Regions from separate parts of the Lacrimispora sp. 38-1 genome, predicted to be linked through region 1. Evidence: riboswitches for the same ligand, from Rfam matches in the RefSeq annotation. Region 1 holds a riboswitch; the other holds the start of a gene.
What was found. A riboswitch is a leader RNA that binds a small molecule or an ion and turns the genes downstream of it on or off. The one in region 1 is predicted to bind tetrahydrofolate.

Region 1 (8,208 bases):
TCACTCTCCAATACTCCATGATAAGCAAAAAATTCTACACCATTCAGTGTTATTTTATCCATTTATCTTCCCTTATTATTGATTTTACCATTTTTATAGTGTCGAGATTTTGTTCAATGTCATGTACCCTTACAAAACTTGCACCCTTCATAACACCAACGGCAGTTGTGGCAAGTGTACCATAAAGTCGTTGATCGACAGGTTTTTCAAGGGTTAGTCCAATTACTGATTTGCGTGAGGTGGCTAACATGACAGGATATCCCAGACTGCACAGGCGGTCGGTGTTATTAATTACATGCAGGTTTTGGCTGTAATCCTTGGCGAAGCCCACACCTCCATCCAAAATGATTTTTTCTTTTTCTATACCTGCTTTTTCTGCCTTTTCAAGGCTGTCATTGATGTCTGATAAATATTCTTCCGAGAAATTTTTATATTGATTGCTGTGGCGGTTGTGCATCAGGCAATAGGCCAGACCGGATTTTGCAACCACTTGAGCCATCTTATCATCATATTGCAGGCCCCAAATATCATTTACCATATCAATTTTGCTGCTCAGGGCCTGGACAACCTGCCATTTATAGCTGTCCAATGAAATTGTAATGTCAAAGTTTTCCTTCAGCTTTTCAATCACAGGAGCAACCCTATTAATCTCCTGTTCTGTAGATACTGTTGTATGCCCAGGACGTGTTGACTCTCCGCCAACGTCAATAACATCTATACCCTGACAGATCATTTCCTGTGCTTTCCTCAGGGCATCATCTAAGGCATTATACTGACCTCCGTCAGAGAAGGAATCTGGTGTAACGTTTAATATTCCTACAATATATACATTGTTATGCGTGTCAAATACTTTATTGCCTATAATCAAAGGCTGACCTCCATATTTCTATCCTGTGGTTTCCAGTTGCACTGTGCCTGGGCGTTGCATAAAAAGCAATTACGGCTTTTTTTATCTGCAAACTGCAAAAGCTGTGAAAGTGTATGGGAAGTGTCTTTCACGTTGTGATTTGCGATTGCAAGGGTAATTTCATCTACTTCATGGCGGCAAAATCCCGCACCTTCCAGCAGCTCTTTTGCAATTACTGCTCCTTCCCGGGCGTGATCCGCCCCTGCGCTGTATTCTATACTCCTGCCAATGTCGTGCAGCAACGCTGCCGAATACACTAGTTCCTGAGAAAAATCATACCCTTTGGTCAAAGTTTCCAGATACATAATTCTGGCCACATCCAGAAAATGGGAAAAGCTATGTCCGCAAAAAATTCTGTTTTTCTCAGCTTGATTAATTTTAGATAACCAATTAATATATTCCGGACTATTAATAATTTTATTTATTCTTTCCATCACTTTATAAAATCCTGTATGCTTTTCTGCAGTGCAAGATCTCCTTTCAGAATACCTCTGGTTGCAACCGTTACCGTTTTAGTGCCAATTTTTTTAACCCCTCGCATGGTCATGCAGGTGTGAGTGGCTTCTACAATTACCATTACCCCTAATGGGTCAAGGCTTGTGTATATGCTGTCAGCAATCTGGTTTGTCATCTGTTCCTGTATCTGCAGGCGCCGGGCAAATACTTCAGTTACTCTGGCAAGCTTGCTTAATCCCACTACTTTGCCGTTTGGAATGTAGGCAATATGCACCTTACCAAAAAAAGGAGCAAGGTGATGCTCGCACAGGGAATGAAATTCAATATCCTTTTCCAATACCACGTCATTGTTATCTGAATGAAACATAACTGATAAAAGTTTTGTAGCGTTCATATCGTACCCCTGAGTAAGCTCCTCATACATTTTTGCCACACGCGCAGGTGTGTCTGCAAGCCCCTCCCTCATCGGATCCTCTCCTATTGCCTCCAGTAAAAGGGCGATGGCCTGTTCTGCTTTCTGTAAATTCATCATAATTTTATTCCTTTCTATTTTTACAAATAGAATAGCGCAACCAGAGAAGCCTAGCCTATATAAAAAACAGGACAGGCAATAAGCCTATCCCGCAAATATACAAACTTAAATAACAGCGGGATGCAAAATTTATACCGCAGGGCTTACCCTTTCGTTCTCCTGACAACTCCCCGTTCAGGAAACACTTTACGCATAAATTTCTACTCTGTAAAAGAAACGGTGATACCGTATCTAAACTTGCAAATAAGTATACCACTTGCTTTTTAAATTTACAATATAAATTATTTGGGATCGGAACAGCCGTGTACTGACTCTGAGGAATATCAAATGAAAATAAAACTTTCTGGTATAAAGGCAGCTATGCAAAACAGACGTTCCAAAAAAACCTTTAGGCAGGCTACTTATCCTGATTCTGAACGAAATAGGCTACGGTCAGATGCTGTCCGGAATGTATGGTATCTTCCCTTAATCTGTTCATATTCTTTAATTCCTGTACGTACTGAGCAGTAGACATACCGCTGTTCTCAACATACTGATCAGCAATGCTCCAAAGGCTGTCTCCGTTCCTGATCTCAATACTGGTATAATACTTCTCTATTAGTGGTGTCCCCACTTCACCGGCCAATGCATTCATCAGGGACTGCCCGCAAAAATGAGCTCCCAGCAGAACTGCCAGGGTTAACATGATTAACTGTTTCATAATATGCATACCTCCTCAAATATAAGAACATATGTTCATCTTGCTGGATTTATCATAACACCAAGAACATATGTTTGTCAACCCGTTTTGCATTTTTTCGAACAAAGGTTTGCATTTTTCCCGAACATATGTTACTATAGTTTTAATGAATAGGAATGAGGAGGCTGTGTTATGGCGCAAGAGAAAATTACACCCAAACAGCAGGAAATTTTAGAATATATAAAAGAGACTATTTTAAAGAAGGGATATCCGCCTGCAGTCAGAGAGATCTGTGAAGCGGTTAATCTTAAATCCACATCTTCGGTACACTCTCATTTGGAAACTCTTGAAGAAAAAGGATATATAAGAAGAGATCCCACCAAACCCCGTACGATTGAGATTATTGATGACTGCTTTAACCTTACCCGCCGGGAAGTTGTGAACGTTCCCATACTGGGAACGGTTGCTGCCGGGCAGCCTTTATATGCGGAAGAGAATATTGAAAATTATTATCCCATTCCTTCCGATCTTCTGCCTAACGCAGAGACGTTCATGTTGAAGGTCAGGGGTAATTCCATGATTAATGCAGGAATATTGGAAGGGGATCAGATTATTGTGGAACACTGTTCTACTGCTCAGAATGGGGAGATTGTTGTAGCTCTTGTAGATGATTCCGCTACAGTAAAGAGATTTTTTAAAGAAAACGGACATTATCGTCTGCAGCCTGAGAATGATTCTATGGATCCTATTATTGTAGATGATGTTCAGATTCTTGGAAAAGTGATTGGTTTGTTCCGCTTGGGCATTCATTAAAAAAGATTTAGCTTAAAGTTAACATAAAAAAATTATGTTAACTTTAAGCTAAAAAAATTATGTTAACTTTAAGCTAAAAAAACGGCTCACAATAATTGTTAAGCCGTTCATCTGCAATCTCAATATATTTTAAATCTATTTTGTATCTAAATCTTCTACTGCGATTGTTTTTCCATCTCTCCAGATTCTTTCCAGATCATAGAAAAGCCGGTTTTCTTTGTCAAAGACATGCACGATAATATCGCCATAATCCATAAGAATCCAATTGGCTGTCTGATAGCCTTCTACCTGCCTGCACACATACCCCTTTTTACCCAGTTCCTCTTCAACATTGTCTACCATCGCCTGTACCTGGTTGGAATTCGTACCGCTGGCTATAATAAAGTAATCTGCGAGAACGGAAACGTTTCGAATATCTATGATGCTGACATCCTCGCCTTTTTTATCAGATAAAGCTGCATAAGCAGTTTTTACCATATCCATGGATTGATTCATTTTGTTTCTCCCTTCTTTTCGTTGTGAACCTGTTTATAATAAGCATATGCCTGGTTAGAAACAGAATCCACAAAACTTCCTTTGCTTTCCAGATATTCAAGAGTATTCTTAAGAATCTGATAAATACATTCATCTAAATCCGTAAATGCAAGAGAACGAATATTAAGCAGATCCGGCGCTCTCTCCCGTCTTGGTTCAATATAATCTGCCGTAAATACGATTTTTTCAAGCAGGGACATATTCGGTCTTCCTGTTGTATGCCACCGCACGGCATTTAAGACCTCCTGGTCAGTCACATTATATTTATGCTCCGCCAGCCATGCCCCGTATTTGGCATGCAGCACGACTGGGGCTTTAAGTTCATCATCAGTTAATAGAATATTCTGTTTCCGGCACTTTTTTATAATCTCTTCGTTTCCGTAATGCTTTGCACAATCGTGCAGCAGACCTGCAAGCTCTGCCTGATCTAAATTACAACCGTAACGCATAGCCAATGCGGTACAGATAAAAGAAACACTTAAGGTGTGTTCATATCTTAAAGGGTTCAGTTTTTCCTTTAAATCATTTCTCATTTCCATTATAACATCTATCATGCTTTATCCTTCTGCTGATATAAGCCTTGATCGTTAATATATAACAATACCTCCTGGGGTACATATTCCGAAACAGAGAGACCTTTTGCAATTCGCTCCCGCAGCATGGCGGAAGAAATATCCATCTCTTCACAATGAAGAATACGAATATCTGCGTTGTATTTGTTATAGAGGTAGGCAATCTGCTGCTCCATGGAAGGATGCGCATCTTCATATTCCCGCCGTGCAGCTAAAAATACAGCCTGAGACAGAACCTGATCCGGTTCATACCAGTTCTCAATTTCATAAAGTGAATCAGCTCCTATGATAAAAAAGAATTGATGCTGCGGATATGCTTTACGCAGCAGTCTCAGGGTCTGAGCGGTATAGGTACTTCCGTTTCGTCTCACTTCAAAATCAGAACAGACCAGTCCTGATTTCCCGTGAATGGCAAGTTTCGTCATCGCAAGGCGGATTTCAGGATCAGTTATATTCCGGTCATTTTTGTGAGGCGGATGTCCGGATGGCATAAACCATACCTCATCCAGCTGATATTCCTGATATGCCTGCTTTCCCAGCATCAGATGACCATTGTGGATCGGATCGAATGTTCCGCCCATAATCCCTATATTACCCATAATTATCGACTCCCTGGCCTAACAATTAGGCGGCTTTATTTAGGAAGAACAATTTTTCTTTTTGTTTCGTCTTTTGCCTGCTTATAAAGGACAATTTTTCTTCCAATTACCTGAACTACTTCAGAATGGGTCCGTTCAGACAGGATCGAAGCGACGCTGGTTCCATCATCTGCACAATTTTTTAAAATGGTTATTTTGATTAATTCCCTGGCTTCTAACGCCTCTGCGATCGCATTTGTGATCTCAGGAGTCAAGCTGGATTTGCCGATCTGAAAGATCGGATCTATATTCATCGCCAGTCCCTTTAAATAGGATCTCTGCTTACTTGTCATATTATTCTCCTTGTTACTTGTAATAGTCAAATTCAAGACCATACATGCGGACCGTATCGCCTTCTTCAATGCCGGCATTTTCCAGTTCTTCCAGTATACCGTTGTCTTTTAAGAACTTCTGGAAGAAGCTGAAGCCCTTTTCTGATTCCAGATTCGTATAACCAAGCATTTTTTCAATGCGAGGCCCTTCTACTACATAGACTCCGTCTTCTGTTACTTCCACTGAATAAGGCAGCAATACTCCCGACAAACTCTTTAAGTCAAATTCCTTTTCAAAGACCAAAGGACTTAAATTAACTGTTTTAAGCAGATCATACACTGCATACAGCAGTTCCTTAACTCCCTGGCCGCTGACAGCAGAGATCGGATAAACCTTGATACCCTGGGGTTCAAATTCAGCTTTCAGTTTATCAATCGGACTCTCACCGTCTTCATAAATGGCATCAATTTTGTTAGCAGCTATAATCTGGGGACGCTTTATTAAATCCGGATTATAGGCTTCCAGCTCTTTATTAATGGCTTTGATGTCAGTAATCGGGTCACGGCCTTCCGTTGATGCGGCATCAACAACATGAACCAGTACTCTTGTCCGCTCAATATGGCGAAGAAAATCATGTCCAAGCCCTATGCCTTCAGAAGCTCCCTCAATCAGTCCGGGAATATCTGCCATGACAAATCCTTTTCCTCCATCTATATCAACAACGCCCAAGTGCGGGTTTAATGTAGTGAAGTGATAATTGGCAATTTTAGGTCTTGCATTGCTGACTCTTGATAAAAGGGTTGATTTTCCTACATTGGGAAATCCCACCAGGCCCACATCGGCGATTACTTTTAATTCCATCTGAACCCAGAGTTCCTGAGAGGGTTGTCCTGGCTGTGCGTATTTCGGAGCCTGCATGGTAGGGGTTGCAAAATTCATGTTGCCCTGTCCGCCTCTGCCGCCTTTTAAAATAACTTCACGGCGATTCTCTCCGGACATATCGGCAATGACTTTTCCGGATTCAAAATCTTTTAAAACAGTTCCTTCCGGAACCTTTATGATTAAGTCGCTGCCATCTTTTCCATGGCATCTGCGCTTCCCGCCGGGTTCTCCATCCTGCGCTGTATACTTATGAATGTGTCTGAAGTCACTTAAGGTATTAAGTCCTTCATCCACTTCAAAAATAATATTACCGCCTCTGCCGCCGTCGCCGCCGTCAGGACCGCCGCAGGGAACATAAAGTTCTCTCCGGAAGCTGACATGACCGTCGCCGCCCTTTCCGGATCTTATATATATTTTTGCTCTATCGGCAAACATTCATTCACCTGTTTCCTTTCTTATGATAAAAAAACGGAATCCCATTACTCGCTATTCAGACTAATGGGCGTATCGTAAAAAACGGCTCCATACGTCAAGGTATGAAGCCGGTCCAATTATTCGTTAATTGCTTTTGGATAAACAGAAACCTGCTTTTTGTCTCTGCCTTTTCTCTCAAATTTCACAACGCCATCCACTAAAGCGAATAATGTATCATCACCGCCGCGGCCTACGTTGATGCCTGGATGAATGTGAGTTCCACGCTGTCTGTAAAGAATATTACCAGCTAATACGAACTGACCATCAGCTCTTTTAGCACCTAATCTCTTAGACTCGGAATCTCTGCCGTTCTTTGTAGAACCAACACCCTTTTTATGAGCGAAAAATTGAAGGTTCATCTTTAACATCACTTACACCTCCTTAAATCGGATTTTAATATATGGTTCTCCATATTCTTCCTCAATATCCTGTAATCCGAATACCAGAGAATTCATAAGGAGCTGCGACCCGGAACTTATGTCAGAGGTAAACCGAAACTGAAAAGATCCTGTCTTTTCTTCCTGATTCACTTCAAAAGAATCCTCTGTGAATTGCTCCACACTGTTGGCCATATTAAAAGTCAGAGCTGAAACAGCTGAACAGACCAGTTCCTGTCCATCCTGATGATCATCAGCTAATCCTGCATGTCCTAACATATCAATTCCTGTATAACGTTGTTCTGAATCAACAAATACGGTTACTCTTATCATGATTAAGCATTGATCTTTTCGATCTTAACCTGAGTATAAGACTGTCTGTGACCATTCTTCTTATGGTATCCAGATTTTCTCTTATACTTGTAAACAATAACTTTCTTAGCTTTGCCTTCCTTCACAACTGTACCTGTTACGGTAGCACCTGCTACAGTCGGGCAACCTACTGCTAATTCACCATTGTTTACAACAAGTACCTGGTCAAATGTGACAGCTTCACCAGCGTCAACACCAAGCTTTTCAACTTTAATGATATCGCCTTCCGCTACTTTGTACTGCTTACCACCTGTTGCAATAATCGCGTACATATGGCACCTCCTATTATCATTACTCGCCAACTGCGGTGTTCTGTAATACAGAAACTTTCTAACCTCATTGTGCGGCATACTGTATAAATATAGCATTCCTTAACTGTTATGTCAATATTTTTTTCTGGAAAATAATCAGAAAAAACAGCGTTTTAAAGACTTATCCTTGTATTTTTTCATATCTCTTAGTATAATGGTCAATGTTTGATCATAAAAGGGGGTAATACCAATGAAATCTGATCCAAGAAATTCAATTTTTATCCGCTGCTGCTACGGATATGCGGTCAGCGGTATGGCTGTTTTAGTGATAGGAGCCATACTTCCATCCATTATAAAGGAGGCAGGAATCAGCTTTCTTGCAGCCGGAGGACTTTTATCAGTTATGGCTATCGGTAATCTTTCTTCCAGCTTCATTTTTCCGGTTATG
Region 2 (8,208 bases), on a different contig from region 1:
AAGAATTAGAAACAACCAAATCAAATATTGATAATACATATGAATATTTAGATTCTATTACTGTTAAATCGTTTGAAAATAAGGTAAGAGATGGAGAAAATCTTTGTGTTTATATAGGTAGGGCTGGATGTGGAGATTGTAATATATTTGACCCTATTCTTAGAAGCACTGTAGAAAAATACAATATTATATCGACTTTTAAATATATTAATGTCCAAAAATATAGAAGTGAAGATCTTGATAGATGGGAACAATTTAAAAGTAAATATGGATTCACTCAGACTCCGGCCCTATTAATAATTAGTAAAGGAAAAATAGTTGACATGATTGAATGGAATGATAGCGGGTTATCTCAGAAAAGGTTAGTGAATTGGTTGGAAAAGAATAAATTAATTAGTATGAAGTAAAAATATTAAACCAACAAAGTAAATTCTTCTAGTTAGATTTATTGGTAGAGTGGGATTTAAATTTTTAATTCAGGAAAATATAATTTATCCGTCAAAGCAAGTGACAGTGTTTCCCAGGTGTGGTAAAATAGTCGGGGTTTAAAGAAAAGACACGTTGGGATTGGAGTTGGATCATGCAATATACAATACCTCACTATTACCGAAGCTTTCGTTGCATCGCAGATCATTGCAGTGATACCTGCTGTGCGGGCTGGGCAATTATGATTGATGATGCTTCTATAAAAAAATACAGAGCGCAGTCAGGTTCACTGGGCGGAAAGCTATTAAATGGAGTCGACTGGAAGAAAGGATGTTTTAAACAGAACGATGGAAGATGCGCATTTTTAAATGATAGGAATCTATGTGATATTTACAAAGATGGAGGCCCTTCCATGCTCTGTAAAACTTGCAGGGAATATCCAAGGCATACGGAAGAATACGAAGGCGTCCGTGAATTCTCCCTGTCAATGTCCTGTGAAGAGGCGGCCAGGCTCATCCTCGGTTTAAAAGAACCGGTTCGTTTTCTTACAAAGGAAGATGACAGTGAGGAGACTTATCCTGAGTTTGATTTCTTTCTTTATTCCAAGCTGATGGATGTGAGGGAGGAGATATTTTCTCTTTTACAGAATCGGAACAGAGAGATTTCCCTTCGGGCAGCCATGATTCTGGGATTGGGACATGATTTGCAAAGAAGAATCAGGGACGGGAAGCTGTATGAGACCGAACAACTGATCATCAGATACAGGCAGTCTGGGTGTGAAGAATTTTTTCGGATAAAGAGCCGGGAGTATACCGTGCCTCATGGGGAACGTTATGATAGAATGATAAAATGGTTTTCTCTCTTTGACAGGCTGGAAGTTTTAAATCAGGAGTGGCCGGCCTATATTTTGGAGTTAAAGACTCTGCTTTTTGAGCAGGGGCCAGATCAGTACGGGAAGATGAGAGAGGAGTTTTGTAAATATATAGAGACAGTACCGGAAAGAAAGCGGGAGTGGAATCAGTGGCTGGAACAGCTCCTGGTCTATTTCGTTTATACGTATTTTTGCGGAGCTGTTTATGATGAGCAGCCTTATGTGAAAGTGAAGATTGCTGTTATCTGTACTATATTAATAGGGGAACTGGCACAGGCAATTTATATCAAACATGCAGGCTGTCTTACTTTTGATGATTTTGCCCGGCTGGTTCACAGATTTTCCAGAGAGATAGAACATTCCGATATTAATCTGAATACGTTGGAGAACTCTTTCAGAACAGAAGAAGTATATAGTCTGAAAGAAATTCTCAGGGTATTATAAGGAGTGCAGCCTGAGGGATCTGTTTCATGCGCGGACTGCAATAATTAAATAAAATTAGCAAAGATTGAGGCAAATACAACCGTACAAAGTCCTGAGGTGGCAATTGCCAGACTGCTCATGGCACCTTCGATTTCTCCTATTTCCATAGCTTTAGTCGTGCCTACTGCATGGGAGGCAGAACCGATGGCAATGCCAACTGCAACCGGATCTGTTATTTTACATATCCGGCAGACTGTTTCTGCTATGATGCTGCCTGATATTCCGGTTACGATAATACTGGCAACCGTGATTGTCACAAACCCTTTCATCTCCTCTGAAATTCCCATTGCAATGGCGGTAGTAATGGACTTAGGTAAAAAGGTTACATATTCCTGATGGTTTAAGCCAAAAACTAATGCCAGAAGCAAAACCGTACACATGGTCGTGAGCACACCTGTAAGGGTCCCTGCAATGATTGCTTTGGAATGTTTTTTTAACAGGTTAAGCTGACGGTATAAAGGTACAGCCAGGCAGACGGTCGCAGGGGTTAAAAGATAACTGATGTATTTTGCACTCTCATTATATACCGTATAATCGATCTTAAAGACAGATAAAAAAGCCATAACGATAATAATTGAGATTAACAGCGGATTAAAGACAGCCAGTTTAAACCGTTTCTTAAGCTGGATCCCCATTTCATAGCTGACAAGGCTTAGAACGGATCCGAAGAATAAAAAGTCACTGATTGTATGGTTCATCATTTGTTCCTTTCTTCTTTTTATCAGTTTCAATAAAAAACTGAGTTACTTTTCCGGTCATTGCCATAACTATAACAGTGGAGAGAAGTGTAATAACCAGAAATGGTAGGAGAATTGGCTGGAGGGAACCCCACGAATCCAAAAGTCCGACTGCAGCCGGAATAAACAGCATGGGCATAATCTCCAGTAAAAAATTACTGACATCCTCAACTGCTTCCAATGGAATCAGTTTCGTGTTTAAGCCAAGCAGCATAAGAATAAGACCATAGATACTCGCTGGTACAGGAAGTGGTACAAACAGATGAATCACTTCTCCTGCAAGTGAAATAAATAAAATAATGCCGAATTGTCTGATGTGTTTCATGATAAAGCCTCCTGTGTTTCCTGTCGAAAATTCAACTATGCTTAATCCTATACGCAAATCTTCCGGTTGTCAAATGATTTTATAAAAATTAAAAGTATGAAATATTATAAGTACTTATAAATTCAAAGGAGTAATAAGATATGTTATATCAGATAGAATTTGCCATCCTGTATGCCCTGCAGTCTCTGCATAGTCCATGGCTTGATCCGATAATGGTCCGCATCACCAGCCTGGGGGACCATGGATTTATCTGGATTTTAACAGGGGTTGTACTTGCCTGTATTCCCAAAACCAGAAAAACAGGGATCAGTGTTTTGCTAAGTCTGGCAGTTGGACTGCTTTTGGGAAACATGATACTTAAAAATCTCATTCACAGGCCCAGACCCTGCTGGATTGATACCCAGATTATTCTTTTGATTCAGAATCCAAAAGATTATTCGTTCCCTTCGGGCCATACCCTTGCTTCATTTGAAGGTGCCCTCAGCATCTGGCTTTACAATAAGAAACTGGCAGTCCCCTTCCTGATCCTGGCAGTTCTGATTACATTTTCCCGAATGTATCTGTTTGTTCACTTTCCCACTGACGTTTTGGGAGGAGCGGTACTTGGTACTTTTATAGCGCTGTATGTACACCATATAATAGAACGAAACAGTGTGTGCTGAAAAAAGCACTTGCTTTCTGTAAAATCTATGTTATACTGATGGCGATACAAAACTAAATAAAAAGTCGCAGAGTAGACTTGTGTGCGTTAAGTGCCAGCTGAACAGGGAGTTGTCAGCAGGACGAAAAGATTTTCTTGCGGTACACGAGTCGCATCCCGCTGCACCAGAAGATAGGTGTCTTATCTCCGGTCGTAGTCTGAGGTCTGCAAAGGAGGTATTTTTTTATGAAAAAATTCGTCACTTTGTTCACCGATTCTTACAGAGAGCTGAAATCTGTAAGAACAATCACTGCCGCAGCCATGTTTGCCGCAGTCGCCATCATTTTGGATATGTTCTCCATTCAGCTGGGAAGCTACATTAAGATCACATTCTCATCTATTCCCAATGGAATCATTTCCTACTTATTCGGTCCGGTAGTGGGCGGACTGTTTTCCGGAAGCCTTGATGTGCTGAAGTATTTATTAAAACCCACCGGCGCCTTCTTCCCTGGCTTTACCCTGGTTACTGCCCTGGCAGGAATTCTGTATGGCATTCTGTATTACAGAAAGCCTGTTACCTTAAGAAGAATTTTTATATCCAAGCTGGTGGTCATGCTGATCTGCAACGTGATATTAAACACCCTTTGTCTCTCCCTGCTTTATGGAAAAGGATTTATGGTGCTGCTGCCGGCAAGAGCGCTGAAAAATCTGGTTATGTGGCCCATTGACTCCATGATTTTTTATACGCTGCTTAAGACCATGGAATCCATAGGAGTTTTCCGCACGATCCGGAGTGCGCATCTGCTTCGGACAAAATAATGATTGAGACCCCGGGGAGTAAAATACCCCGGGGTTTTAAAATACATAGACATAAGGCGGATTTCGTAATATAATCTTAAGTGTATGCTTTTAGACAGGAGGAATGAATGATGAGCGATAGCAGCTGTACTCATAATTGCAGTACTTGCGGAGAAAGTTGCGGAAGCAGGGAGGAAGCACAGACAAGTTTTCTGGAGCCTCTTAATCCTTCCAGTATTGTAAAAAAGGTAATTGGAGTGGTTAGCGGGAAGGGCGGCGTAGGTAAATCGCTGGTAACTTCCATGATGGCAGTTGGTATGAATGGAAAGGGATATAAAACAGCGATCCTGGATGCGGATATTACAGGACCCTCCATACCGAAGGCATTTGGTTTAACGGATATGGGTGTTGGAATGACTCCTAACGGACTGATGATTCCGGCAGTCAGCTCCACGGGAATTGAAGTGATGTCAGCTAATTTAATTCTGGATCACGAGACAGATCCGGTAATCTGGAGAGGACCGGTTATCGCCGGGGCAGTAAAGCAGTTCTGGCAGGAAACTCTTTGGGAGAATATAGATTATATGTTTGTGGATATGCCCCCTGGAACGGGTGATGTGCCTTTAACAGTATTCCAGTCACTGCCTGTTGATGGCATTATTATAGTGACATCTCCTCAGGAACTGGTTTCCATGATCGTTGGAAAGGCAGTGAATATGGCAAAGAAGATGAATATTCCCATTCTGGGACTTGTGGAGAATATGAGCTATTTAACCTGCCCTGACTGCGGAAAACAGATTGCAGTATTTGGAGAAAGCCATATTGATGAAGTGGCTGAAAAATACGGTGTGGATGTACTGGCCAGGATTCCCATTGATTCTAAGATTGCATCTGCAGTCGATGCAGGAACTGTGGAATATTTGGAGGCGCCATGGCTGAAAAAGGCAGTTGATACAGCAGAGGCGGTTTAACCGGAACTGCTTTTTGAGGTATAAGAATGAATATTAGTATGAACCCTAACAGTGAACTGAATCAGTCAATTGTGAAAGTTCCAAATCTTGCATCAGTTCCGGATCCTTTAATAAAGCAGGCCTATCAGTTTCAGGAAGCCATGATGATGTACACCTGTGCCATCAGAGAGGTTAAGACGAAGCTGGAAGTTTTAAACGACGAGCTGTCGGTGAGAAACTCCAGAAATCCCATTGAGCTGATAAAGTCCAGAGTGAAAAAGCCGGTCAGCATTGTGGAAAAGCTAAAACGCAGGGACCTTCCGGTTTCTTTAGAGTCCATGATGGAGAATTTGGATGATGTGGCAGGAATCCGCGTAATCTGTTCTTTTCTTGATGATATTTATGCAGTGGCAGAAATGCTTGCCCGTCAGGACGATGTTCATATTATCGCCATTAAGGATTATATCAGCCAGCCTAAAAGCAATGGATACCGCAGTTATCATATGATAATTGAGATTCCCGTTTTTTTCTCTGATCAGAAGAAGTGGATGCGGGTGGAGGTTCAGATCCGGACCATGGCCATGGATTTCTGGGCAAGCCTGGATCACCAGCTGAAATATAAGAAAGAAATGCAGGATTATTCCCAGGAGATCAGTGATGAACTGCAGGAATGTGCAGACGTGATTGCCCAGACCGATGAGAAGATGCTAAGTATCAGAAAGCGGATTGAGGAACAGGGAATTACTGTTACAAAATAAAGAAAATAAGGGACAGGCTGTTACGGTGATGGTGAACCGTAGCAGCTTATCCCTTATTTTTATTGAGAATGGGGGAGGACTGGCAGCGTTACGGTAAATATGGTTCCCGTTTCTGCGCTGCTGGCAACACTTATTTTTCCCTTGTGGCGTTCAACAATGGTTTTGGCGATAGAAAGTCCAAGTCCGTAGCCGCCTTCTTTCCGGACTCTGGATTTATCGGTGCGGTAAAAACGTTCAAAAATGTGCTTTTGTTCTGTTGGTGAAATGATTTCTCCCGTATTGACAATCGTGAAGACCCCATGCCCGGCCTGCCTTTTTAAACCAACGGATACAGAACCATTTACTCCGGCATATTTGCAGGCATTGTCCAGAAGAATGGTGATTAACTGTTTTAGCTGGTTTTCGCTGCCTTCTAAAAAAATATCAGATTCAATGTCATTATCAAGAATAACCTTGCTTTCAAAAGCAACAGATTCAAAGAGCAGTACACCGTTTAAAACCAGTTCACTGAAATTTAAAGGCAGTTTTGTGATCTGGACCGCTTCCACGGACTCCGCATCCGAGCGGGCGAGAAAAAGAAGCTCTTCCACAAGCTGTTTCATCCGGTCGGCCTCTTCCTTTGTATTTATAAGCCATTTCTCCTGTTCCTTTATCGTACGCTCTTTATGAGAAAATAAAATCTGTAAATTCGCAAGTATGACGGTAAGGGGAGTTTTTAATTCGTGGGATGCATCCGCTATAAACTGGTTTTGCTGTTCCCATGCTTTTTCCACAGGCTTTAAAGCCAGGCGGGAAAGAAAGAGACTTAAAAGGAAAAATAAAATGATGGCGTAACAAAATACCAGTAAGCAGTTCACCAGTAAAACCTCCAGGGAGTCACGTTCATAGCTTAGATCTGCAAATCCGATTTTCGTTCCATTCCTTACAGAGACCTTTCTGTAACGGAGAGAATAGTCTTTTAGATATCCTTCCATGGAACCGGAATCATTAACCAGTTTTATTAAAGCTGAGGCTAACTCATTGGAAACAGTGATATTATTTTCCTCGATATGTTCTATGGTATTATCTGAATTCAACGTTATTACAAATACTGGGATGACCGGGATTGGGTTTTGTTTCGGCCGCTTTCCAAATTCCACTTTGTCTGGTGGTATCTGAAAACGCTCATGATTCACGGACTGGATGAGAGCCATGGAGGTATCCCGTATAATCCGTGTCCGGTTTGAAAGGTAAAAGGCTCCCAGGACTACGGCCAGTATGCTGATGACAAATCCCATATTAATGAGTATGAACCTGGTCCTTAATTTCTTAATCATCTGGATTCCTCCAGGCGGTATCCCACTTTTCGGACCGTTGTGATTTCTGTTTTCGAACCCAGAAAGTTAAGTTTTTTGCGAAGAAATGAGATATACGCTTCTACGTTATTATCCTCCGCATCAGAATCAGATCCCCATACCCGGTTGATTAAAGTATCCTTTGAGATGATCTTTCCCAGGTTGCTCATAAGGATTCTTAACACTTCAAATTCTTTATAACCCAGATGAATGGATTTGGTGCCGCAGCATAAGTCGTTGGTGGACAGATTTAATTTAAGGTCTCCAAACGTCATTTCTTCCACAAGCACTTCTCCCTGCCTGCGTGAAAGCGCCCGGATGCGGGCCAGAAGTTCTTCCGGAATAAATGGCTTTGTCATATAATCATCGGCTCCCTTATCCAGCCCGGTTACTTTATCACGTATGTTGTCACGGGCTGTGAGCATGAGGATGGGAGTTTGTATTCTGGCTTCGCGAAGTTTCTCAACAATCTGAAATCCATTCTCACCAGGGAGCATCACATCCAGAATAATCACATCATATACTCCGGACAGACCGCAGTATAATCCGTCTTTTCCGTTATAAACAAGATCCGTCTGATAATGCTGCTCTTTCATAATCTGTCCAATGGCTTCCGCCAGTCTGACTTCATCCTCCACAATTAACAGCTTCATGGTTAAGTTCTCCTTTGCTTTGTTTTATATAGGAACTTATTACTGGTTATTATAGCCTTTAAAGCGATTTTAAGCAATGCAGTGCCTGCTTTTTATTATAATGGTATAATCTTAAATTAAGCTGAAACAGCAAAAAAAGGCAGCGGTCTAATTCGGGTTTATTTCAGGTTAATTTCAGTCTGCCATCACAAAGCCATCACAACGATCTGTTAAGATAATAAGAAATCTTATAA

Region 2: another riboswitch for tetrahydrofolate. It lies ahead of V7D18_RS10050 (folate family ECF transporter S component); the one in region 1 lies ahead of folE (GTP cyclohydrolase I FolE).

Annotation. Positions count from the first base shown of each region.
Region 1 is NZ_JBANEW010000099.1:220,127-228,334, reverse strand. Features, by position in the region: gene folK (2-amino-4-hydroxy-6-hydroxymethyldihydropteridine diphosphokinase) at 1-62, opposite strand, end outside; gene folP (dihydropteroate synthase) at 50-868, opposite strand; gene V7D18_RS26600 (HD domain-containing protein) at 865-1,341, opposite strand; gene folE (GTP cyclohydrolase I FolE) at 1,341-1,895, opposite strand; THF riboswitch at 2,007-2,105, opposite strand; gene yneA (cell division suppressor protein YneA) at 2,293-2,595, opposite strand; gene lexA (transcriptional repressor LexA) at 2,767-3,387, shown strand; gene rsfS (ribosome silencing factor) at 3,523-3,882, opposite strand; gene yqeK (bis(5'-nucleosyl)-tetraphosphatase (symmetrical) YqeK) at 3,879-4,475, opposite strand; gene nadD (nicotinate-nucleotide adenylyltransferase) at 4,472-5,092, opposite strand; gene yhbY (ribosome assembly RNA-binding protein YhbY) at 5,128-5,424, opposite strand; gene obgE (GTPase ObgE) at 5,438-6,721, opposite strand; gene rpmA (50S ribosomal protein L27) at 6,838-7,128, opposite strand; gene V7D18_RS26550 (ribosomal-processing cysteine protease Prp) at 7,132-7,470, opposite strand; gene rplU (50S ribosomal protein L21) at 7,473-7,781, opposite strand; gene V7D18_RS26540 (MFS transporter) at 8,011-8,208, shown strand, end outside.
Region 2 is NZ_JBANEW010000045.1:11,791-19,998, reverse strand. Features, by position in the region: gene V7D18_RS10075 (thioredoxin family protein) at 1-407, shown strand, start outside; gene fliB (flagellin lysine-N-methylase) at 581-1,741, shown strand; gene V7D18_RS10065 (LrgB family protein) at 1,786-2,478, opposite strand; gene V7D18_RS10060 (CidA/LrgA family protein) at 2,459-2,842, opposite strand; gene V7D18_RS10055 (phosphatase PAP2 family protein) at 2,983-3,504, shown strand; THF riboswitch at 3,570-3,667, shown strand; gene V7D18_RS10050 (folate family ECF transporter S component) at 3,729-4,301, shown strand; gene V7D18_RS10045 (P-loop NTPase) at 4,412-5,251, shown strand; gene V7D18_RS10040 (GTP pyrophosphokinase) at 5,278-5,988, shown strand; gene V7D18_RS10035 (sensor histidine kinase) at 6,048-7,304, opposite strand; gene V7D18_RS10030 (response regulator transcription factor) at 7,301-7,975, opposite strand.